4 regions of the Fictibacillus sp. Mic-4 genome follow, and region 1 is predicted to be linked to each of the others. Evidence: riboswitches for the same ligand, from Rfam matches in the RefSeq annotation. Region 1 holds a riboswitch; each other region holds the start of a gene.
The links. A riboswitch is a leader RNA that binds a small molecule or an ion and turns the genes downstream of it on or off. The one in region 1 is predicted to bind lysine.

Region 1 (6,111 bases):
CTTCATGTTCCAACGGCGACGTTTCATTTAATTCAATAATCGTCGCGCCTCGCTGCTCCATAATCGAAATCGCATTTTCCATAATTTGTTGTTGTGAGTTCGATAGCATTTTCAAATAACGTTTTTTAGCAAATCCGATACGCGCCCCTTTTAAGCCTCCTTTATCCAAATAGGCCGTATAATCGTTTTTTGCTTTTTCGATTGATTTCAAAGTAGCCGGGTCCTCTTCATCCGCTCCTGCAAGAATGCCGAGTAAAATGGCGGCATCTGTCACCGTTCTTGCCATTGGGCCAGCTGTATCCTGGCTGTTTGAAATCGGAATGATCCCCGCTCTTGAAAGCAAGCCGACTGTTGGCTTAATGCCGACAATATTGTTTGCGTATGACGGGCATAAAATAGATCCTGACGTTTCTGTTCCGACTGCTACCGTCGCAAGATTAGCTGCAATGGCTGCTCCAGAACCGGAACTTGAACCGCTCACATCGAAAGTTCCCGGGCCATACGGATTCAGCACCTGGCCTCCACGCGAACTGTATCCGTTCGTCATATTTTCGGTCATAAAGTTCGCCCATTCCGTCATGTTTGTTTTTCCAAGAATGACCGCACCTGCTTCACGAAGCTTTTTTACAATGAATGCATCTCGTGCAGCATAGGCATTTTTTAAGGCGAGAGACCCGGCACTTGTATGCATTTTATCATTCGTATCGATATTGTCTTTAATAAGAACGGGTATCCCGTGAAGCGGGCTTCTCGCCCCCTTTCGTTTTCTTTCTTCATCCAACGCTTCGGCGATATGTATGCTATCTGGATTCAACTCAAGAATCGTGTTAAGGCCTGGACCTTGCCCATCATAAAGGGATATCCGTTCCATATACATGCAGACCAATTCTTTTGATGTTAAATTTCCATTCTGAAACGCTTCTTGAATATTGTTGATCGTTGTTTCCTCAAGTTGAAATATTTTCGGCAATAATGGATTCATCATCAACACCTCTTTAATATTGGAAATAATTGAATTTTCTTTTTTATCGTACCATTAAAAATGCTACTTTAATAGCTTATTTAAATAAAAAATCCCATTGGGTAAAGTTACTCAATGGGATAAATGAATAGAATATTTATTTAGGCAATATCGTAATCGAATCACCGACCGGCCGTTCACCCGCGGCATCTGACGGATGAGAAATGAGCTTTCCGCCAACTGCCATAGCGGTTGATCCTCCACCGTCCAAATTTAATGCCTCTTTAGCTCCTAATGCTTTCATTATTTTTGCACTTTCTTTAAAACTGGTCCCTACACTTCGCTCCGGATTCCTTCCATCAACAGTGACTAACAATATATTTCCATTTGCTTTGATACCGGCCATCGTCCGTGGGTGACGTGTGATCCCGAAATGGTAGAAAAATTCTTCATTGGCATGAAAGCCTTCCTGTTCCGCATTAACAAAAATTTCCCCATTTTTCAACAAACGGGGCCCGCCATTGACAATGTTTGCTCCTTTTCCTGCGGCATATGGTTTGCCATCAACATAAAGGTAGTGTTTAGTAGTTAGCCTCATTCCTCGTTTGGCATGTTTTTTCAACCATAGGGCCGCTTCATTCGTTCCTGCTATTACAGACCCATTGAACGGGATCGGCCCCCCTCGTTGTTCTCTGACCTCAACGACATTTCCTTCAGCATTCAATACGGCTTCAACACCTTTGCCCTCTGGTGTACTCCTCCCAAATATCGGATCGAACTCGATGAGTTCACTGTCATCCTTACAAGTAAAATCATGCATGGGAAGCTGTGTCGGAAGATCGCCGCCAACGCCCCCGCAGCTTCGAATAAATCCAGGTTGCCTGTTCATCCCGTCCAGTTCTCTTTTCGCTCCATCTGATGATTGAATGCTCAAATGAGTAGACACTTTTGAAATTGATGCGTTATTCTTAGCATTCGGTAAAATAAAGCTTGTGCGGGAGTTAACGGCTTCGCTTACAAGTTGTCCTTTATGGACTGAAATTCCCGCCAGGTCGCCTGGAGTCCCGTCTTTGGCATCCATCACAAAATAGCCGCCGTTGGTCGCCGCTATCGATTGTGTTCGCTTCGCCATACTTGAAACGGTTTCTTTTCCTTCAACCTTGTCCATTGCCAGAGAAGTTGAAATAGTGCCTTTAAATCGGTGGCGATCAATCTCTATTACATGAATGGACCACAGGCCGGTTGTCCTTGGACTATCAAATCCAGTGTATGTAACTTTTGCATTTAAAAAGCCGTCAGACTTTAATTTTTTATTTAAATTGTTAGCTTCCTTTTCCGCCGGGAACTTGCCGACTCGAACTAAATAGCCTAATTTGTGATGTTTCACATCGTTGGTTGAATCATTTTTAATCGTATGTAAATAAGTGTCATACCCTTTGTTTTTTAAGTCTTCAATCATCATAGCCGCATCCGTTTTTTTATTGAAAAAGCCAATGTCCACCGTATAATATTCGTTGTTCGATTTCTTGCCTCTTTCAATGGAAATGAACGTAACACCTTCAGTGAGCTGTTTAATTACTCGCTTTTCCGGGAGTCCGGATTTTCCGAGGGGGAGCTCTTTAATATGCCGTGTTGTGGGTGCTTCATTCATTTTCGCCAGAGTTATTGAAGGATTTAAAGATGAAGGAATAGATATAGAAGCAATGGCGGAAGCAAAAGTTAATGAAAAAATTGTACTTTTTATTCTTTTTGGACTCACTTTCATTTTTCGTTCTCCCTTCATTTTGCTTACTTTATGCTATCGCATGTTTATTAATTCACAATGAAAACAATGTAAAACATTGTTAATTCCATACAAGAAGTATTCTTTAGAAAACTATTGTCTGATCATGTCGAATCATTTATAATAAAAATGTCTTATTAAATGAATACAGATTAAAATCCTCATCAATCCGATGAGGTAGAGGTCGCGGCTTTTATGAGTAAGAGGGACGAGATGCAGAGAACGTCAATGACTCCATCTGAAAGGAAAAGCTGCCGAAGTTTAAGTCCATCTCTGGGGGCTTAAGCTGGGGCTGTTTCCGAATAGGAACAGAACTGCCGCGTTTGTAATCCAATCAAACGTGGTGCGCTATCTTACGGAAGGTGCATGATTCGGGTAGATTAGACAACCGTCGATTCCTTTCGGCGGTTTTTTTATTTCCCACTCCTTCCAAATAAACGAAAGAGGAGTGTTATTTTATGCAAAGCGCAGCAAGAAATCTGGCAGATCATCCAACTGCCAGCGAAAAAACAGAATTAAAACGGAATTTGAAGTCACGGCATTTAACAATGATTTCACTCGGGGGGACGATTGGTACGGGGTTATTCCTCGCAAGCGGAGGCGCGATTCACTCGGCCGGTCCTGGAGGAGCTCTTCTCGCGTATATTGCGATAGGAATTATGGTTTATTTCTTAATGACAAGCCTTGCGGAAATGGCAGCATACATGCCGGTTGCCGGTTCTTTCAGCACATATGCAACAAAATTTGTCGATCCTTCTCTCGGGTTTGCATTAGGGTGGAATTATTGGTATAACTGGGCAATTACCATAGCTGCTGAATTATCGGCTGTTACGATGATCATGAAGTTCTGGTTTCCGCATAGCCCCTCTCTTCTCTGGAGCGGTCTCTTTTTAGTTATTATGTTTTTATTAAACTTTTTATCCGTTAAAGGGTTTGGAGAAGCGGAATATTGGTTTTCGATCATAAAAGTAATTACTGTGATCGTCTTTTTAATCGTTGGTTTCCTTATGATTTTTGGAATTATGAACGGAGATGCGATCGGGTTTAAAAACTTCACCGTAGGAGATGCGCCGTTTCACGGTGGATTCATGGCAACTCTCGGCATATTTATGGCGGCAGGATTTTCATTCCAAGGAACGGAGCTGCTTGGCGTAGCTGCCGGTGAAAGTGACGACCCCCGTCAAAATATCCCGCGGGCTGTTCGTCAAGTGTTCTGGCGTATTTTGTTGTTTTATGTATTGGCCATTTTCGTTATTAGCTTATTAATCCCTTATACAAATGGCAACCTCGCCAACAGCGATGTAACAGTAAGCCCCTTTACGCTCGTGTTTGATAAAGCGGGAATTGCTTTCGCTGCTTCTGTTATGAATGCGGTTATTTTAACGGCGGTTTTATCTGCGGGAAACTCCGGGATGTATGCTTCAACCCGGATGCTCTGGGATTTGGCCCGGGAAGGAAAAGCGCCCAAGTTTCTTGCTAAATTAAACAACCGCGGTGTTCCGGTCAATGCATTGATCGTTACTTCACTCGTAGGTTGCGTGGCATTTTTAGCATCGTTATTTGGCGACGGGGTTGTTTATACATGGTTGTTAAACGCTTCCGGCATGTCTGGATTTATCGCCTGGCTCGGGATTGCGATCAGCCATTACAGATTCCGGAAAGCGTATGTCGCCCGGGGACTCGATATAAATGCATTGCCATATAAAGCAAAGTGGTTCCCGTTCGGTCCATTATTCGCTTTTGCGCTTTGTCTCGTTGTCATTTTAGGTCAAAACTATTCCGCCTTTATGGGTGGTTCAATTGATTGGTACAGTGTACTTGTTTCCTATATCGGATTGCCGCTATTCATTATCGTTTGGCTTGGATATAAATTCGTTAAAAAAACTAAAGTCGTTCCACTTGATCAATGTGAATTTTAAATCGAAAGCCCGTTAATGCCCAATTGACAGGGTCAAGCGCAGAGAACACCACCCGTTATCATGATCACGGGTGGTGTTATTTCATTTTTATTTTCAAGCCATCAAAATTGGACTCGTTTTCTTTATCACATACCATTCCATGCCTCTTGCCTTTAAGCGCTTAAGAAAAGGAACGGGGGCAATCTTCTCGGGTGGAATGCATCCAGTTTCATTTAAAAGTCCTTCAGCCATCATGTCAACAGCAACAACGGGTGGAACGCCGGTTTGCCAGACTGTTGCTTGAAAGCCCGCCTTTTCAAAGATTACATCGTGATTCGCGATTGTATAGACAAATAATTCAACGTTTTCACCATTTTTCGCCCCTTTCACATTCGCACCAACGCATGAATAGCCATGGATTTTTCCGGCAAGTTCAGCAGGTTTCGGCATTGTTGTTACGACAACATCACGCGGAATTACGTTCACCCCTCCTACTTGAATGGGTTCATCACTATCAAGCCCTAAAAAACGTAAAACTTTAAGGGTGTTTACAAAATCCGGGTGAAGCGCATACCGGAACTCTACATATTCACATCCTTTCCCGATTGACTGACCAAGGGTTGTAGGTTCCTCATGTTCTACCACATAGCAATCTAACCAGCCAATTGGGTCTGGAAATTCAAACTCATCCTTATTCGCAAATGGTGTCGGATAATATTTCATTCCATCTTTTGCGGTCCAATAATTTGGTCTTGCCAGACATTCCTGAATGGCCGTTTGTGGGCTAAAATAGGTGCAAAAGCCTTCATAGTCCACTTTAGAATTATCTCCATCAAGAATCGTAATGGATTTAACTGTATCCAGTTGATCCGCTGCATATCTTGCCGCAATATTTGAAAATCCAGGGTCACAGCCTAACCCCATAATGCCTAAAATTCCCGCTTTTTTAAATTTATCACCCCAATCCAGTTGAGATAGTAGGTCGTCCGGGCTATCGGAAGCCATATCAATATAATGGGTTTTTGTATCGATACACGCCTGCATTACCGTATAATTAAATTTCGGAATCCCTGCATGAAGCAGTACGTCGATGCCATTCAAAATAGAGGCAACACTTTCTTTGCTGCTGGCATCTACTTGATAAACCGAAATCGCTGCTGAAGTGTTTTTCCTTAATGAATTTGCAAAGATTTCTGCCTCAATTGTAGAAATATCCGCAAGAACCAGCCTGGATAAATAACGTTTTTTGATTACTTCTGATGCGCAAACTTGACCTACTCCGCCAACTCCTACTATCGCTACATTAAAACCCAAACAGTCGTCCTCCTATTTAATTAAAAATTCTAAATCCGAATCCGAAACATCCTTTGTTTATCAAATACCATTTCATGCCATTTCCTCAATTTTAATTGCCACCCCCTTTAAGTTAAATAACGACTGCTTCTTTGTCCGAGGTTGTCTTTTACTTT
Region 2 (6,111 bases), on a different contig from region 1:
CGCTCCCGGCGAAATACATAAAAAAGTAAAGGCGTTAATCATTCACCACGTAAAACCGGAAGACAAGCATCTCATTGTCATCGATGTCATCAAAGTAATTCAACATATTCATAATGTCTATGAGTCGATCGATGTGCAAACGGTTGGACCGGCGCAAACGATATTAGAAATCCAATATGAAAAAAAGAAGCTTGCCCCCGTCTATTTCCTTCTTGTCTGGCTGCTTCTGTTTTTCGGTTCATCACTTGCAATTATGAATTTTCATGAAGATGTCAGTATGGGGATTGTCCATAAAAAAATTTATTACATGATAACAGGGGAACAAAATAACCGCCCCCTTTTATTGCAAATCCCTTATTCGTTTGGACTTGGCATTGGGATGATTCTCTTTTTCAACCATTTATTTAAAAAACGATTTAATGAAGAACCAAGCCCGCTCGAAGTAGAAATGTTTAATTATCAACAAGATTTGGATCAATATGTCATCGTACATGAAAACAAGGAGACGGAAAAGAAATTGCATGATACTTAATATCCTTATTACCATATTTATCGGCTTTGCCGGAGGGATTGCGGTGGGATCGGGATTTGTCGCCTTTTTAACTGTTCTAGGAATTGTCCCCCGGCTTATGCAATTGAGTAAAACGTATTCACGTATTCGCAGTTATGAAGCGAGTGTTACGTTAGGCGCTATTATTGGCGGCTGGATGAATTTGCGTCATTTGACGTTTTCCATGTCCCCGCTCTTGCTTATTCCAATCGGCTTGTTTTTTGGCGTTTTTATTGGAATGCTGGCCGCTGCTTTGACGGAAGTGCTCAATGTTTTGCCTATTTTGGCTAAAAGGATTGGATTTGAAGAGAAACTGATTATTATTTTAATGGCCATCGTATTCGGAAAAGTATTTGGATCACTTTTTCATTGGGTCTATTATGTAAACCATTAAATAGGGAGGCACCATGAAGAAGAAGCGCGTTATTTTCATAACCGATGGCGATCTTTATGCGTTAAAGGCCGCGGAACTCGTTGCAAAGAAGATAGGAGGACGATGCATATCAGCATCAATGGGCAATCCGACCAGAATTACGGGGGGAGAATTGATCCGTTTTATTCAAGAGACTCCGTATGACCCTGTGCTTGTCTTATTTGATGATTGTGGACAAAAAGGGGAGGGGCCAGGCGAGCGAGCGATGCGTGACATTTGCCGCCACCCACAAATAGAAGTTCTCGGTGCGGTCGCCGTGGCTTCGAAAACCCATTATGCCGAATGGACAAAGGTAGATTTCAGTATCGATCGTTATGGTAATTTAACCGAATACGGAATTGATAAAAGCGGTTTGCCCGATTTAGAAATGGGAAGAATTAACGGAGACACCGTATATATTCTCGATGAATTAGATTTGCCTATTGTCATCGGTGTTGGCGATATAGGTAAAATGGCCGGGTATGATTCAGTAGAAAAAGGAGCACCGATCACGACCCAGGCAATCCAAATGATATTAGAAAGGAGTGGCGTAAGTGGCACAAAAGAAAGCAAAAATACCAATCAGCAAGAAAATTGAAGAAAATGAAGAACTGTTGAAAAAACGGCTCGGAATAGGGGAAACCTTTGATGTCGGCGTTCGCAAATTGCTTTTGCTGAAAACAAAAGTGCAGCTCTATTATTGCAACGGGCTTTGCGATACGACTTATATCATTCAAATTATGAGGGAATTTATGCTAATGAACAACCAGCATAAAAGTCCCCATAGTGTAAAAGAGGTCATACATAATCATATTACTCATGAACAAGTAGAACTGACGGATAATATGGATGAAGCGGTTGATCGATTGCTCTCCGGATTAATCCTTATTTTTGTAGATGGCGAGGATGAAGTATTTATTGTTGATGTCCGTAGTTACCCTGGTAGGAATCCGGAAGAACCGGATACAGAAAAAGTTGTCAGGGGGTCAAGGGACGGGTACACCGAAAATATTATCATCAATACAGCATTAACGAGAAGAAGGCTAAGAGATGAAAGGCTTCGAAATGAAATTGTACAGGTTGGGGAACGGTCAAAAACGGATATTTGTATTTCCTATTTAAAAGATGTTGCAGATCCCGGATTAATAAAATTGATTAAAAAAGAAATAAGCACAATTAGCATCGACGGTATTCCAATGGCGGACAAGACGATTGAAGAATATCTTGTCAAGCAAGGATTCAATCCATTTCCAATGGCCCGTTATACTGAACGTCCCGACGTTGCCGTTCAGCACCTTTTAGAAGGGCACGTGCTTGTGATGGTTGATACGTCCCCAAGCGTTTTAATCACCCCGACGACTTATTTTCACCATGTTCAGCACGCGGAGGAGTTCCGTCAAACTCCGCTGACCGGGGCATTTGAAAGATGGTTTCGTTTTATCGGCATCCTTGCTGCCATCATGCTTGTTCCACTCTGGTATTTATATGTGCAGGATCCGCATTTGCTTCCAAAAGGCCTGGAATTTATCGGTCCAAACAAACACGGCCATTTGCCGATCTTTCTTCAGTTATTATTAGCTGAAGTCGGAATTCATTTATTGCGGCTTGCGGCCATCCATACTCCAAATGCCCTTGCTACTTCCATGGGATTAGTTGCGGCAGTGCTCATTGGACAAATCGCCATCAGTGTCGGAGTTTTCGTTCCTGAAGTCATTTTATACAGTTCTGTTTCAGCCATCGGAACGTTTGTCACTCCAAGTGTGGAATTAGGATTGGCGAATGATCTTTTTCGGATATTGCTGCTTTTACTTGTCGCGATTTTCCACGTTCCGGGCTATGTTATTGGCTTGACGCTGTTTATTATTTTTATTGCGAATATGAAAAATTTAAATACACCGTATTTATGGCCGTTTATGCCATTTAACGCGAAGGCGCTGCTTACAATTATTATGCGGGTGGCCGTACCGATGACAAAAATGAGGCCAAGTATTTTACATCCGCAAAATCCGAAAAGAACATCAAATTAAGCCTTGCACAATTAGGGGAATGTATGTTAAAGTTTTTCATAATAATTAAATATGCCTCATTCTTCGCAATGGGGTAGAGGCGCAAAGCGAATGAGTACGATTATGAAGTGAATGGACACGATGAAGTAATCGGAAAGGTCAATTTGCCGAAGTGTAAAATGGGTCCATGCCATTTTATGCTGGGTCGTTGTCAAATAGGCAACGGACTGTCACTACAAATTACGTAGTGGAGAGCTATTCCGACAATGAGGGTACGGGTTCAAGACAGTTAATGTACCTTTTTTGGCATTAGCTGTCTTTTCATTTTTCGTCGGATTGAATCTCTATATTTTCGGAGAGGAGATTGGTCAATGTTTTTACATGGAACAAGTTTGATTAATGAAAAAGGGCATTTAACGATTGGGTCAGTAGATACAATTGAATTGGCAAAAAAATACGGTACGCCTTTATATATATATGATGTTGCGCTAATAAGACAGAGGGCAAGAGCGTTTAAAGAAGCTTTCCAGGTTCATGGCGTTACAGCGCAAGTGGCGTATGCAAGCAAAGCGTTTTCTTGCATTGCGATGGTTCAACTAATGGAAGAAGAAGGGCTTAGCCTTGACGTTGTATCCGGTGGAGAACTTTATACAGCGATCCATGCGGGATTCCCGACGGAAAAAATCCATTTTCATGGCAACAATAAAAGTTATGCAGAATTGGAGTTTGCGTTAAAAGAGAATATCGGCTGTTTTGTTGTCGATAATTTTCACGAACTATCGATGCTCCATGAGCTTTGTGAAAGATATGATAAGAAGACGCAAATTTTGCTCAGAGTGACCCCGGGCATTGAAGCACATACCCATGAATATATTTTAACTGGACAGGAAGATTCGAAATTTGGCTTTGATTTGCAAAATGGACAGGCAGAAGAAGCGATGCTATATGCTCTAAAACACTCAAAACGCCTTCATCTGGCAGGAATTCATTGCCATATTGGCTCGCAAATCTTTGAAACGACAGGATTTGTTTTAGCGATTGAAAAATTATTTGACTATTTGGCCCGCTGGCATAGTCAGCACTCTTACTTTCCGGAAGTGCTTAATTTAGGTGGCGGATTCGGCATACGATATACGTCTGAAGACCAACCGCTTGAGCCGCGTGTGTATATCGATGCGATGGTTCAAGAAGTGAAAAAGCATACAAAAAAATTAGGGGCAGAATGTCCGGAAATATGGATCGAACCAGGAAGATCGCTTGTCGGGGACGCCGGAACGACAATTTATTCCATCGGTTCGCAAAAGGACATTCCGGAAGTCCGCCATTACGTCTCAGTCGATGGAGGAATGAGCGACAATATTCGTCCGGCGTTATATCAGGCTCGTTATGAAGCTATGGTTGCAAATAAAGCGTTTGCCCCATACACGAAGACCGTCTCAATCGCTGGAAAGTGCTGTGAATCAGGTGATATGCTCATTTGGGATTTGAAATTGCCTGAAGTGGAAGCAAATGATATTTTAGCTGTTTTTTGCACGGGCGCATACGGTTATTCGATGGCCAACAATTACAATCGACTGCCAAGACCGGCTGTTGTTTTTGTAGAAAACGGAGAAGAACAGATCGTCGTCAAACGAGAAACATATGAAAACATTATCCAGCAAGATGTTCCTTTAAGAAAAGGTGCGCTTGTTTAAAGTTAAAAAAGAGACAATAGATGTTGTCTCTTTTTTGCCTTTGGCTATTTTATGGTATGATAGAGAAGATCTATTACAAAGGAGAGATGTAATTATGGCTAAAAAAGGATACATACTAATGCTTGATGGAGATAAAATCGAATTCGAATTATTTCCTAACGAAGCACCGGGGACGGTCGCCAATTTTGAGAAATTAGCAAATGAAGGATTCTACAATGGTCTTACTTTCCACCGCGTGATTCCGGGCTTTGTAAGTCAAGGTGGTTGCCCTCACGGAACAGGAACTGGCGGACCGGGTTATACAATTAAATGCGAAACAGAAGGAAATCCGCACAAACATGTTCCAGGCGCTCTTTCTATGGCTCATGCAGGAAAAGATACCGGGGGAAGCCAATTTTTCATCGTTCATGAAGCTCAACCTCATTTAAACGGCGTTCATACCGTTTTTGGCCAGGTGACTTCAGGAATGGACACGGTGCTAAACATGAGAAACGGCGATACAATGGAGAAAGTCGTCGTATTTGATGAGTAAAAGTGAGAAGAGGATACCCTGAAATCAGGATATCCTCTTTTTTAGGGTATTCTCCTGTCTGCTTTTTGTTTTTTCTGCTTTAGCCTTTCTTCAATCACATCTGTACGGTCTCTTAGCTTATGTTTATGGATAATGTATTTATTATTGAAATCACTTTCAGAGCCCCATCGAAGTCCGGTTTGTTGAAGTATTCTTTCACATTCTTTTCGTAAACCAAGATCTAAAAGGGGTAAATTCATGTCGGAATATACCTCGTCGTTTTCAATTTCGATGTCCCTTTTCGTTAGCAATTCCATTAAGGCCTCGTAATGTAAGCCATAACGGGAGAGCTCTTCCTTTTGATTGGAAAGAATACGAATAGCGCTCTTTATCATGCGAAGAGCACCGGTTTTGTTTCCGCGGCGCTGATGATAAAGAGAGACCGCAATTTGAATAAGGCCGACCCAAACGCTATTTTGTGCACCTTCGTTTTTCCAATGTTCTTCAAGTACTTCATGGCATTCAAAATAGTCTCTGTTCCCATGAAAATAGGTAAGGTAATCAATGAGTGCTTTTGGATACACGTTCATTCCCCTTTCTTTCCCAGTTTATCAAAAACGGAGCACACTTGCTAAAGATTTTCTTTTTTACATTAGAGGAAAGCCATTTTTTTCAGTTGAAACGGTATACATAATAACAGACTAAATTGAGCAAAGGAGTGGGATATTTGATCATTCGGACCATCCCAACGCACGAAGATATAGAGTCCGGACGGCTAGCCGGTCAAACGGTCATTGTCATTGATGTACTCAGAGCGTCAACGACAATTGCTGCTGCGTTCGATGCTGGTTTTTCTACTGTTATCACGGTTGAAACTGAGCAAGAGGCCTTATCGTTAAAAAGTGAAAATACCATTTTAGCCGGAGAGAGGCATTGTG
Region 3 (6,111 bases), on a different contig from region 1:
AAAAGATGAGGAAGTTTTAAAAAGAGGGATGGAATTCGTTTGTGAGGTGGCAGAACAATATCCGGGTGAAAAAATTATCGTTGTCAGTCATGGCGCGTTTATAAAAAAACTATTAAATGTTTTAATTGAACAAGGGGTAAGTGACGAACCTCTTCACAATACATCGGTCAGCATTGTAACGTTGAATGATAAAACATGGGAATGCAAGTTGTTTAATTGTGCCGATCATTTGAATCGAAGTTTTTAAAAGCCGCAATCTGGGTACGATAATGTTGAGCAAAGAAATAGAAGTACAAGAAAAATGATGGTATACTTTGGCTAATGCAAGATTATGCGGCTTTAAATTACATATATTTTATTGACCGCAAAGCTATTTTTAAGGAGGATTTTACAAATGGCAATTGTAAACGTAACTGATCAAACATTCAATACAGAAACAAACGAAGGACTAGTTCTTGCTGATTTCTGGGCACCATGGTGCGGACCTTGCAAAATGATTGCACCTGTATTAGAAGAACTTGCAAATGAAATGCCAGATGTTAAAATTGTGAAATTAGATGTTGATGAAAATCAAGATACAGCAAGCAAATTTGGCGTTATGAGCATCCCGACTTTAATCGTTTTTAAAGACGGAGAAAAAGTCGATCAAGTTGTTGGTTTCCAACCAAAAGAGAAATTGGTTGAACTCTTGAACCAACATAAATAAAAATAAAAAAGTGTCCGGTTATGCCGGGCACTTTTTTATTCGTGCGGCTAAATCTTCATAAAAAGCTTCTTTTTCATCTACGGTTACATAAAGCGTTTTGACTTTTCTTTTGATTCCATACAATCCGATTGCCGTAACAGGTTGTTTAAATATGATTTCAAATTGAGGCCGTTCCTCTTCCAGCAGCTGTATGGTTCGAACATGGAAACAATGCCTATCATTTTATTCTAATACAATACTTTGCACTTATTTGGTTATGATGAGTTAGTGCATTTTAGCCAAAAAAATCTATCAATTTAAAGATCAATTTTTAGTTGAGGTATTCAGTAAAGTTTGGCGATCATCTTATGGGATAATCGCCTCTTTCTGTTTTCCATAACTGCAAGAACGGGTGTTTCGTGCTATGATGGAGGGTAGAGAAGAAAGAAGAAAGGAGGGCGTAGCGTGAATACGATTAAAGAAAAGCTCGCTATTTTGCCGGCACAACCGGGCTGTTACTTGATGAAAGATCAATTTGGCCAAATCATTTATGTCGGCAAGGCAAAAGTATTGAAAAATCGTGTCCGCTCCTACTTTACTGGAACTCACGACGGGAAGACACAACGGCTTGTAAGTGAAATTAAAGATTTTGAATACATTGTAACCTCTTCGGAAATTGAAGCCCTTCTGTTAGAAATGAACTTAATCAAGAAGCATGACCCGAAATACAATGTTATGCTCAAAGACGATAAAAGCTATCCTTATTTAAAAATTACCGCGGAAAAACATCCCCGCCTTTTGTATACGCGCAAAGTGAAAAAAGACGGCGGGAAATATTTTGGGCCGTTTGTCAATGCCGGGGCGGCTCAAGAAACGAAAAAACTGCTCGACCGGCTTTTTCCGCTGCGGAAATGCAACACCATCCCTGATCGTGTTTGTCTCTATTACCATATTGGGCAATGCTTAGCTCCTTGCGTGAATGAAGTAAGCAAGGAAGAAAACGCGCAAATGGTGGAAGGAATTAGTAAATTTCTTGGCGGCGGGTATAAGGAAGTGAAAGAAGAGCTGACGGAAAAAATGCTTGCTGCATCCGAACAATTAAACTTTGAGCGTGCAAAAGAATTAAGGGATCAAATTCATCACATTGAAGCTGTTATGGAAAAACAAAAGATGATGACGGCTGATCTCATTGACCGTGATGTATTTGGATATACATTTGATAAAGGCTGGATGTGTGTACAAGTATTTTTTATCCGTCAGGGAAAACTGATCGCACGTGATGTTTCACTTTTTCCATTTTACGGGGAAGCCGATGAAGATGTTGTTACCTTTATTGGTCAATTTTATTTACAAAAAAATTATCCGCTACCAAAAGAAATTTTGTTGCCGGCTGAAATTGATGGCGAATTAGTAAAAGAATTGCTTGGTATAAAGGTGATTCAACCAAAAAGAGGCCAAAAAAAAGAACTTGTCGAGTTGGCGACAAAAAATGCAAAACTTGCTTTAGAGGAAAAATTTGCCCTTATTGAAAGGGATGAAGACCGAACAATTCGTGCGATCCAAAACCTTGGAAAACAGATGAACATCGCTCCGCCATATCGGATCGAGGCCTTTGATAATTCAAACATTCACGGAACGAACCCTGTATCGGCAATGATCGTCTTTACGGATGGGAAACCAAATAAAAGAGAATACCGGAAATACAAAATTAAAACGGTTGAAGGTCCGGATGACTATGCATCCATGCGTGAGGTCATTCGAAGACGGTATTCAAGAATGTTAAAAGAAAATGGCCCATTACCTGATTTAATCATTATCGACGGAGGGAAAGGGCAAATCGCAGCAGCGCAAGATGTTCTTGAAAATGAGCTGAACTTGTTCATTCCGGTAGCAGGGTTGGCCAAAGACGATAAACACCGCACCTCGCAATTGTGGATGGGCGATCCCCTGAAATTTATTCCATTGCCCCGGAATAGCCAGGAATTTTATTTATTGCAGCGCATTCAGGACGAAGTTCACCGTTTTGCGATATCATTCCATCGCCAGGTTCGAGCAAAGGGAATGTTTTCTTCAAGTCTTGACAATATTCCCGGGGTTGGCGAAAAGCGTAAAAAAGCATTATTGAAACACTTCGGCTCGATTAAAAAAATGAAAGAAGCGAGCATAGAAGAGATTCAGGCTGCGGGAATACCGGGGCCGATAGCAAAAACAATTTATGAGGCGTTAAAAAAAGATTCATAAAATGAATTGAAATTTGGATATAAGTTTGCTAAACTATAACCAATTTAATATATGTGCCATGCTTCAATTGAAGTGATGGTAGAGGAGCAAAAACCAACAGTATCCCATTTGAAGAGTAAGGAGCTCTTATGATAGTGGGGGAAAGGGGATTTTTGCCGAAGTTTGATGAAACTCCTTCGTTCATCAGGCTGGACCTGTATCTGAATAAGTGCAGGGCTGTCATGCATCCTTACCCAAAGGGTGTATGGAGAACTATCTCACATGAGGGGAAACAAAACTGGCTTACTGTTGCATATTCAAGCAACAATAAGGTTTTTTCCTTATTGTTGCTTTTTGTTTTCTCTAAAGAGATCGATTGGTAAAAAATACGGAAAGTAAGAGCGGGAAGAGAGGATGAAAGTAATGGCAGTAATGGTGCAAAAGTTTGGAGGAACAAGTGTAGGCAGTGTAGAACGCATTCAAAATGTTGCCAATCGCGTCATTCAAACAGTAGAAGAAGGTCACAGTGTTGTCGTTGTCGTTTCAGCAATGGGCAAAACGACGGATACACTCGTTCGTTTGGCGGGGGAAATTTCACAAAAGCCTTCGCAAAGAGAAATGGATATGCTCTTATCAACGGGTGAGCAAGTAACGATTGCCCTTCTTTCGATGGCGCTTCAAGAAAAAGGGTATGAAGCAGTATCATTAACAGGATGGCAGGCAGGTATTGAAACAGAGAAAGTTTTTGGAAATGCGCGAATACGTAACATTCATACGGATCGAATTTGCCGTTTATTGGAGGAAGGTAAAATTGTCATCGTTGCCGGCTTTCAGGGAGTTGTTTCGGGACCGGATGAAATAACGACACTTGGAAGAGGCGGATCGGATACGACGGCTGTCGCATTAGCTGCTGCATTGAAAGCCGAGAAATGCGATATATTTACTGATGTAACAGGGGTGTTTACAACAGACCCAAGAGTCATTGACGGGGCGAGAAAACTGGAATCGATCTCATATGATGAAATGCTTGAAATGGCTAATCTAGGTGCAGGGGTATTGCATCCAAGAGCGGTGGAATTTGCGAAAAATTATGGTGTAAAACTGGAAGTACGTTCAAGTTTATCGATGGAAAGCGGAACGATTGTTGAGGAGGAATGTACGGTGGAAAATCAATTGGTCGTAAGAGGTCTTGCATTTGAAGGAAATGTGACAAAAGTAACGGTGGAAGGCTTGCCGAACGAGTTAACAACTCTTTCACATTTGTTCACAATGCTTGCGGAAAACGGGATTAATGTTGATATCATTATTCAAAATGTGAACGAGAATGAATCGATGAATATTTCATTTTCGATCGATTCAAATGTATTGGACAATACGATTTCCGTTTTGGAAACTAATCGTCACAGGCTTGGTTTTGAATCGATTGTTCACGAGGATCAGCTTGCTAAAGTGTCGATTGTTGGATCAGGCATGATTTCCAATCCTGGAGTCGCCGCAAAAATGTTTAAATCATTGGCTGATCAAGGCATTATGATTAAGATGGTAAGCACTTCTGAAATTAAAGTATCGACAATTGTTGACCAGGAATTCATGATTAAAGCAATTGAAACATTACACGACGTTTTTGAATTAGATGCGAGAGAGCCTGTAGCTCACAAATAAAGTCCGGTGACCACCGGACTTTTTATTGTACCTATTGTTAACCTTATTGTTTTATAAGTTGACAATAGTCCTTTTTTTCTTTACGATAGTTTAAGAATATACTAGAAAGGAGCCTACGGAATGACTAACGCTCTTTTTATCACGGGAGTTGACACAGGCGTTGGAAAAACAGTTGTTACGGCCTATTTAACGGCTTTAATTCAAAAAGAAGGGATGAAAGCCGTTCCTTTTAAACCGATACAAAGCGGTGGAATCGAACACGCCGGGAAGCTTATTGCCGAAGACGTTCAATTTTATAAACAGTTGGCGGCATTGCCGTATTCCCAGGAAGAATTATGTACATATTGCTTAAAAGATGCCGTTTCGCCGCACTTAGCGGCAAATCGTTCAAAAATTGAGATCGACCGCAAACGGATAATCGAACAGTTCCATCAACTGCAAAAGGAAAATGATTTTGTATTCGTTGAAGGAGCGGGGGGTCTTGTCGTTCCACTTGCTGAAGATCGAAAGGGTGTCTATATGACTGCCGACCTGATCTGCGATTTACGGTTGCCGTTATTGATCGTCACTCATCCGGAGCTTGGAACGATTAATCATACATTGTTGACCATTGCTTATGCAAAGTCTAAAGGAATTCCGATTGTGGGGCTAATTTTTAACCAGATGCCCGAAGAGCCAGGTTTTATGCAAGAAGATAACATAAACATGATCCAAAAACTAAGTGGAGTACCGGTAATAGGCTGTATTCCATCAATTGCCGCGCCTCTCATTCCCGAGATGCAAAAGAAACTCGCTTCTAAAGAACCATTGATTAATAGAGACATATTTTTCAAGCGCTTAAAACAATGTCAAAACGAGTTTATGGAGGTCACCAATTGAAAATGCATGAGTTAGAACAATGGGATAAAGAGTATGTATGGCATCCATTTACGCAAATGCAACAATACAAGAAAGAAAAACCACTCATCATTGAGCGGGGAGAAGGAAATTATTTAATCGATATCGAGGGAAATCGTTATTTAGATGGATACTCTTCTCTCTGGGTGAACGTTCATGGACATGCTCATCCGCTGCTGAATGAAGCGCTTAAGGAGCAGCTTGAGAAAATCTCTCACTCCACATTGTTAGGAGCAGCAAATGTCCCTTCGATTTTGCTCGCAAAAAAATTAGTCGAGCTAACCCCTCCTGGATTAAATAAAGTGTTTTATTCGGACTCAGGATCGACTTCTGTTGAAATCGCATTAAAAATGGCGTATCAGTATTGGAAACTGGTGGATCCCGTACGCTATGAAAAAAAGAATAAATATATTTCCTTCAAAGAAGCGTATCACGGCGATACGATCGGTTCGGTCAGCGTTGGCGGCATGGACACATTCCATAAAATATTTAAGCCGATTTTAATTGACCGTATTGAAGCACCGACACCATATGTTTACCGGATGACAGGTGTCCGAACAGAAGAAGAGGCAAAGAAGCAATGTCTTGATGCATTAGAAGCGATTTTAGCGGAACATCACGAAGAGGTGGCAGCATTAATTATCGAA
Region 4 (6,111 bases), on a different contig from region 1:
TTAAGCGATTTAATCGCGGCTCACCGCAGGGCAAAGCTAGTTCGTACTTAAATCTACGAAAGGTGGGGTTTATTATGACAACTCAAGTTTCTGGCCGAAAGATGTATCTTGCAGGAAAATGGGTAAGCCGCGATCGAACCATTCCCGTTTACGACCCTCAAGATCACTCGATCATCGATACCGTACCTGCTGCAACAAAAGAAGATATGCTTCAGGCAATTGAAGCGGCAAAAATTGGCGCAAAAGCGGCGGCGAATATGCCTGTCCATGAACGAATGGCAATCATCCAAAAGGCAGCCGACTATATAGAGGAAAGAAAGGAACTATTTGCCCGGACGATTTCGCGCGAAGGCAGCAAAACGATCCGTGAAGCCTATAAAGAAGTGAAACGGTGCATCGAGACGCTTCGCATAAGCAGCGAGGAAGCACGAAGGATTCAAGGGGAAACGATTTCGTTTGACCAAATGCCTGGAAGCGAAAATCGCGTCGGCTATTATTACCGTTTTCCGATCGGCATCATCGGTGCCATCACGCCGTTCAATGACCCATTAAACCTTGTCGCCCATAAAGTCGGGCCGGCCATCGCTTCGGGAAACGCGATCATTGTCAAACCGGCAACGGTAACGCCGCTCAGCAGCCTATTGCTCGCGGAAGCATTTGCCCGGGCCGGCCTTCCTTCAAATGTGTTATCGGTCGTAACAGGATACGGGAATGAAATTGGCGATGTGCTTGTGACCCATCCGGCTGTGCGCATGATTTCCTTTACGGGAGGACTTGAAGCCGGCGAAGAAATTATACGTAAGGCGGGCATGAAGAAAATCGGGATGGAGCTTGGTTCCAACTCCCCCGTTATTGTTTTAGAGGACGCCGATTTACGGGAAGCTGTTGAATCGGCCGTATCCGGTGCCTTCTGGGCAGCGGGGCAAAATTGCCTTGGCGTACAGCGGATTTACGTTCAGGAAAGTGTAATGGATGAATTTCAGCAAGCGTTTGTTGAACGAACGAGGAGCTATCGAGTTGGCGATAAGCAGTCGGAGCTGACCGATATGGGTCCGCTAATTACCGAAAAAGAAGCGATTCGCGTTGAACATCTCGTAAATGAAGCGATCGAAAAAGGGGCCGTATTGCTGACGGGCGGGGAGCGCAATGGCGCTTTCTATTCACCGACCGTTTTAATAAACGTCCCTGACGATTGCACGATTGCAAAGGAAGAAATTTTTGGCCCGGTCGTCCTCCTCTATTCTGTTCCAGATCTCGATACCGCGATCCAGGAAGCGAATGATGTGAATTACGGATTACAGGCGGGCATTTTTACAAATAACATCGAGAAGGCATTCCGTGCGATTAAACAGATGGATGTCGGCGGGATTATGGTCAACGACTCTAGCGACTACCGAATTGACAGCATGCCATTTGGAGGCGTGAAAGGGTCTGGACTTGGAAGGGAAGGAATCAAATTTGCGATCCAGGAAATGACGGAGCCGAAAGTGGTTTGCTTCAAATTATGAACGATTAACAATGAGCAATGAACTGCAAGAGGGTGATTACAAATAATAAAATGAGGAGGAACCTTCATTGGAATCATTGAAAAAAGAAGATATCACCATTGTTAATACAAAACTTGCAAAACAATCCGTCATTGCTACTTCGCTCGGCAACGCTATGGAATGGTTCGACTTCGGGCTCTATTCTTATTTAGCGGTTACTATTGGAAAAGTTTTCTTCCCGGAAATCGACCCTTCCGACCAATTGATTTATGCATTAGCGACTTTTGCTATTGCTTTTATCTCACGCCCGATTGGCGGTCTTGTTTTTGGCATGCTGGGAGATCGTTTCGGGCGCAAAAAAGTCCTGTCTCTTACGTTAATTATGATGGCTCTTGCGACATTAAGCATCGGTCTTATTCCGAGTTACGCATCCATTGGAACGGTCGCGCCAGTCTTGTTGATGATGGCAAGGCTGATCCAGGGATTTTCAACAGGAGGGGAATATGCGGGAGCCATGACATTTATCGCAGAATCAACGCCGGATAAAAAACGAGGCTTTATGTCGAGCGGTTTAGAGGTGGGCTCGCTCATTGGCTTTTGCGCAGGCGCTTCGCTGGTCACTTTGATGACATTCCTTCTTGGCTCTGAAAGGATGGTTGATTGGGGTTGGCGGATTCCATTTCTAATTGCTGGCCCTTTAGGGTTTATAGGGCTGTATTTTCGGTCCCGGCTAGAAGAAACCCCTGCTTTTAAAGCGATGGTCAAAGCCGAAGAAGAAGAAAAACATCGTGCTTCTCTTAAAGAAATTGTTACCGACCATTGGAAACCGTTGTTAATTTGCGTAGGAATCGTCCTCTTTTATAATACAGTGAACTATATGCTGCTTACTTATATGCCAGCTTACTTAACACAGGAACTTCATTTTGGAGAAACAAAAGGATTAATGTTGCTCATTATCGTGATGGTGATCACAATGCCGATTATCCTTGCATTCGGCTATTGGAGCGACCGCATTGGGCGTAATCGCATTATTAAGGGAGCTTTAATTGGCATTGTTCTCCTTAGCATCCCAATCTTTATGATGATCGGTAACGGCAATAGCTTTATTGTTTTTTGCGGGGTGCTTCTCCTTAGCGGTTTGCTCGCTGCTTTCCAGGGGACGCTTCCAGCGACGCTACCTTCATTATTTTTTACGAAAGTGCGCTACGGATCACTTGCTATTACGTACAATGTCTCAACCTCTTTATTTGGAGGGACGACGCCTCTTATTATCGCCTGGCTCGTCAGCATTACGAAGAATCGCATGTTCCCCGCTTTTTACTTGATGGCTGTTTGTCTTTTCGGACTCATCATTGTCTCCTGTTTTGTCAAAGAAACAGCGGGCAAATCATTGCGCGGATGCCAGCCGATCGTTGAGGATCCGGATGAAGTAAAAGAAGTTTTGAAAAATCCGGCTCGAGCCCTCTGGTGGAAAGAAGAAGACCATGAAGCAAACATGGTGGCAGCGGATGAGAGAAGTCACGGGATCAAGCCTAAAAAGGGGAAGATATACGGATAAGACGAATGGCCGAATTAATAGCGATCCGTAGTGGATAAAGAGCGCTTTTTCTTACGAAGAATAGATCGCTTCCGCTGGCCCTTATGCCGTAAAAAACAGAGGATGTCCAAAAGTTCTGCTTTTAGGACATCCTCTTTGCATGAATGTTCAGATTGACAGCGATATTTGCTGTTTTTTGTTCAATTATGGCTCAAATTCGAGCAGATCTTGTCTATACTTCGGGGGATCACCCGTTTATTTTCCGAGCCGCATCATTCATTTTCCAAACTGCAGAATTTATTTTCCGAATTACAGATTTTATTTTCTATACCGCAAATTTTATTTTCCAAATTTATTTTCTAAACAGTAAAATTTATTGTCCAAACCAGCTGGATGATTGTCCGAAGACAGTTCAGGCAGCTTGTTCAGCGTACAGGCTCTAAATTGATTTGCTCGAGTACGTTTCGTAGCGCCATTTTTTCTTCTTCGTTTAAAGGTACGAGTGGTAAGCGGACGTCTCCAACATTTACTCCTCTTTCATTTAAAGCGAATTTCACCGGCGATGGGCTTGGCGCGGCAAATAATGCTTTCATAATTGGAAGAAGGCTGCGGTGTTTGGAAGCAGCATCCTGCACGTCACCGCTTCTAAAGCGATTGATCATATCTTGCATTTCATTGCCAATGATGTGTGACGCCACCGAAACGACGCCTGCTCCACCAATCGAAAGCACCGGCAAGGTTAATCCATCATCGCCACTGTACAATGTGAAATCATCTGGCGTTTTTTCAATCATCTGCGCCATGGCATCCAGGTCGCCGCTCGCTTCTTTGATTGCGACAATATTGTCGATTTCAGAAAGGCGGATGACCGTTTCTACCGACATATTGACAACACTTCGACCCGGGATGTTATAAAGCATGACAGGCAATGGCGTTGATTCGGCAATCGCTTTAAAGTGCTGATATAATCCTTCTTGAGACGGTTTATTATAGTATGGGGCAACGAGCATAATGCCGTCTGCTCCCGCTTCTTCCGCTTTCTTTGTTAAGCTGATGGAAGCTTTCGTATTATTTGATCCAGTGCCGGCAATGACCGGAACCTTTCCGCCAGCCGCTTCTACTGTAACTTTAAATAACTCAACTTTCTCTTCCAGCGTCAATGTAGGAGACTCCCCGGTTGTCCCGGCCACAACTAATCCATCAGAACCATTATCAATTAAATGATGAACTAAAGTCCTCACGGCGTTAAAATCCACTTCACCATTTTGATCAAATGGAGTGACCATCGCTGTTAAAACTTGGCCAAAATTCATAGTTTCACACCCTTATATAGTTTTTTATAAGCTTGAGGGATCAGGGCCATCTATTTGCAAACGCAAAAAAGCAACAACGAGGGATTCGCTGTTGCAATAGGAACAAAATTGGTCCATTCGTCACCATGCATGAGATAGCCCTCCATATAGTTTCCTATATGACAGTTCTGTATTTATTCAATAGCAGAACCAGCTTCAAGAAAATGAGATTCTTTTCCGCTTCGGCAAATTCCCCTTTCCACAATCGTCATTGGCTCTCATTCTCCTCGTATTGTGTACTAATGGTCTTTGCTCCTCTATCCTCACTTCAATCGTATTGAAGAAAAGAAATGATTCAATTTGTTTTACTATAACAAGAGATTCCTTATCTTGCAAGGATAAATTAACAATCAGTCCGCTAGCGAATGCTTGAAAGCATAAATGACTGCCTGTGTCCGGTCTTGAACATTCAGCTTGCTTAAAATGTTACTGACATGGACTTTCACAGTCTTTAATGCGATAAAAAGATCATCTGCAATTTCCTGGTTCGTTTTTCCTTCGGCCATGAGAAGCAAAACTTCCATTTCACGTTTTGTCAGTTCCTCATGGGGCAATCGCCGCTCTTTTTGCCGCATTTTCGTCATCATTTTGCCGGTCACTTCCGGCTCCAATACAGATTGGCCATGGTAAGTAGAGCGGATCGCTCTGGCGATTTCGCTCGCTTTCGATGTTTTCAGCATATAGCTCATCGCACCTGCCTCAATCGCAGGATACACCTTTTCATCATCTAAAAAGCTGGTGACTATGATGATTTTTGCATCCGGCCATTGTTCGATAATTTGCTTCGTTGCTTCAATGCCGTCCATCTCCTCCATGACTAAATCCATCAAAATAATATCCGGACGCAAGCTTAAAGCGAGTTCGACCGCCGTTTTTCCATTGTCGGCTTCGCCGATGACTTCAATGTCCGGCTGAGCGGATAAATAGGAAGAGACGCCAATCCTCACCATCTCGTGATCATCGACAAATAACACTTTAATCATTGTCCTCCTCCTTTATCATTGGGACTTTGACCTCCAGGCGGGTCCCTTTATTAACAACGCTGATGATTTTTAGTGTTCCACCAATTTCCGCGGCGCGTTCATGCATGTTTTGCAACCCATAAGACCCCGTTTTTGTTTGTTCTACATTAAAGCCGATGCCGTCATCGGAGATGCGCATAATGACAAATTGATCGCGCTTGATTAGAAGAACGTCCAATGAAGTCGCTTTCGCATGTCGTAATGTGTTGGAGACGGATTCCTGAAGAATGCGGAATAAATGGTCTTCAATCCCTTTGTCAAGCGCCATTTTTTCAACCTTCCATTGAATGTTCATCGGGACTTTTTGCTGCAGCTCAATTAAAAGCTCCTGAATGCCTTCTTGAAGCGATTTTCCTTTTAACGCAACGGGGCGAAGATGAAGGAGCAGGGCCCGCATTTCCAGCTGTGATTGTTGAATCATTTCTTCCACTAATTTAAGCTGCTTCGTCTCACGGTCATCCGAGAGCGGTCTTGATTCAGTAATCGTGGACATAAGCATGGAAGCCGCAAAGAGCTGCTGGCTGACGGAATCATGCAGTTCCCTTGCCAGGCGGTTGCGCTCCTCAGAAACAATTTCTTGTATCCGTTTTTCAAGAACCTCCGCTTTTTCGTTCGCCATTTTTTGAGAGACCTTAGTTTGCTCGGCAAGATGCTTCTTTATCTTTTCAATTTGAGAAAATAGTGAATCGAATTCCTCAAGCTTTGCCTCTCGG

Region 2: linked by a shared signal. The riboswitch ahead of lysA (diaminopimelate decarboxylase) and the one ahead of WD019_RS20315 (amino acid permease) in region 1 are both predicted to bind lysine.
Region 3: linked by a shared signal. The riboswitch ahead of WD019_RS04440 (aspartate kinase) and the one ahead of WD019_RS20315 (amino acid permease) in region 1 are both predicted to bind lysine.
Region 4: linked by a shared signal. The riboswitch ahead of dapA (4-hydroxy-tetrahydrodipicolinate synthase) and the one ahead of WD019_RS20315 (amino acid permease) in region 1 are both predicted to bind lysine.

The regions. Positions count from the first base shown of each region.
Region 1 covers NZ_JBBHZM010000057.1:548-6,658, forward strand. The annotation lists gene WD019_RS20305 (amidase) at 1-985, opposite strand, end outside; gene WD019_RS20310 (phosphodiester glycosidase family protein) at 1,119-2,726, opposite strand; lysine riboswitch at 2,915-3,103, shown strand; gene WD019_RS20315 (amino acid permease) at 3,203-4,663, shown strand; gene WD019_RS20320 (saccharopine dehydrogenase family protein) at 4,757-5,956, opposite strand.
Region 2 covers NZ_JBBHZM010000005.1:2,469-8,579, reverse strand. The annotation lists gene WD019_RS05695 (stage V sporulation protein AA) at 1-532, shown strand, start outside; gene WD019_RS05690 (stage V sporulation protein AB) at 522-944, shown strand; gene WD019_RS05685 (stage V sporulation protein AE) at 958-1,560, shown strand; gene WD019_RS05680 (spore germination protein) at 1,517-2,989, shown strand; lysine riboswitch at 3,056-3,234, shown strand; gene lysA (diaminopimelate decarboxylase) at 3,340-4,662, shown strand; gene WD019_RS05670 (peptidylprolyl isomerase) at 4,757-5,194, shown strand; gene WD019_RS05665 (DUF309 domain-containing protein) at 5,236-5,757, opposite strand; gene WD019_RS05660 (2-phosphosulfolactate phosphatase) at 5,901-6,111, shown strand, end outside.
Region 3 covers NZ_JBBHZM010000003.1:135,091-141,201, forward strand. The annotation lists gene WD019_RS04425 (histidine phosphatase family protein) at 1-247, shown strand, start outside; gene trxA (thioredoxin) at 395-706, shown strand; gene uvrC (excinuclease ABC subunit UvrC) at 1,151-2,926, shown strand; lysine riboswitch at 2,998-3,189, shown strand; gene WD019_RS04440 (aspartate kinase) at 3,329-4,567, shown strand; gene bioD (dethiobiotin synthase) at 4,688-5,446, shown strand; gene bioA (adenosylmethionine--8-amino-7-oxononanoate transaminase) at 5,449-6,111, shown strand, end outside.
Region 4 covers NZ_JBBHZM010000046.1:8,691-14,801, forward strand. The annotation lists gene WD019_RS19320 (homoserine dehydrogenase) at 1-51, shown strand, start outside; gene WD019_RS19325 (aldehyde dehydrogenase family protein) at 75-1,508, shown strand; gene WD019_RS19330 (MFS transporter) at 1,576-3,045, shown strand; gene dapA (4-hydroxy-tetrahydrodipicolinate synthase) at 3,450-4,337, opposite strand; lysine riboswitch at 4,465-4,644, opposite strand; gene WD019_RS19340 (response regulator transcription factor) at 4,727-5,359, opposite strand; gene WD019_RS19345 (sensor histidine kinase) at 5,352-6,111, opposite strand, start outside.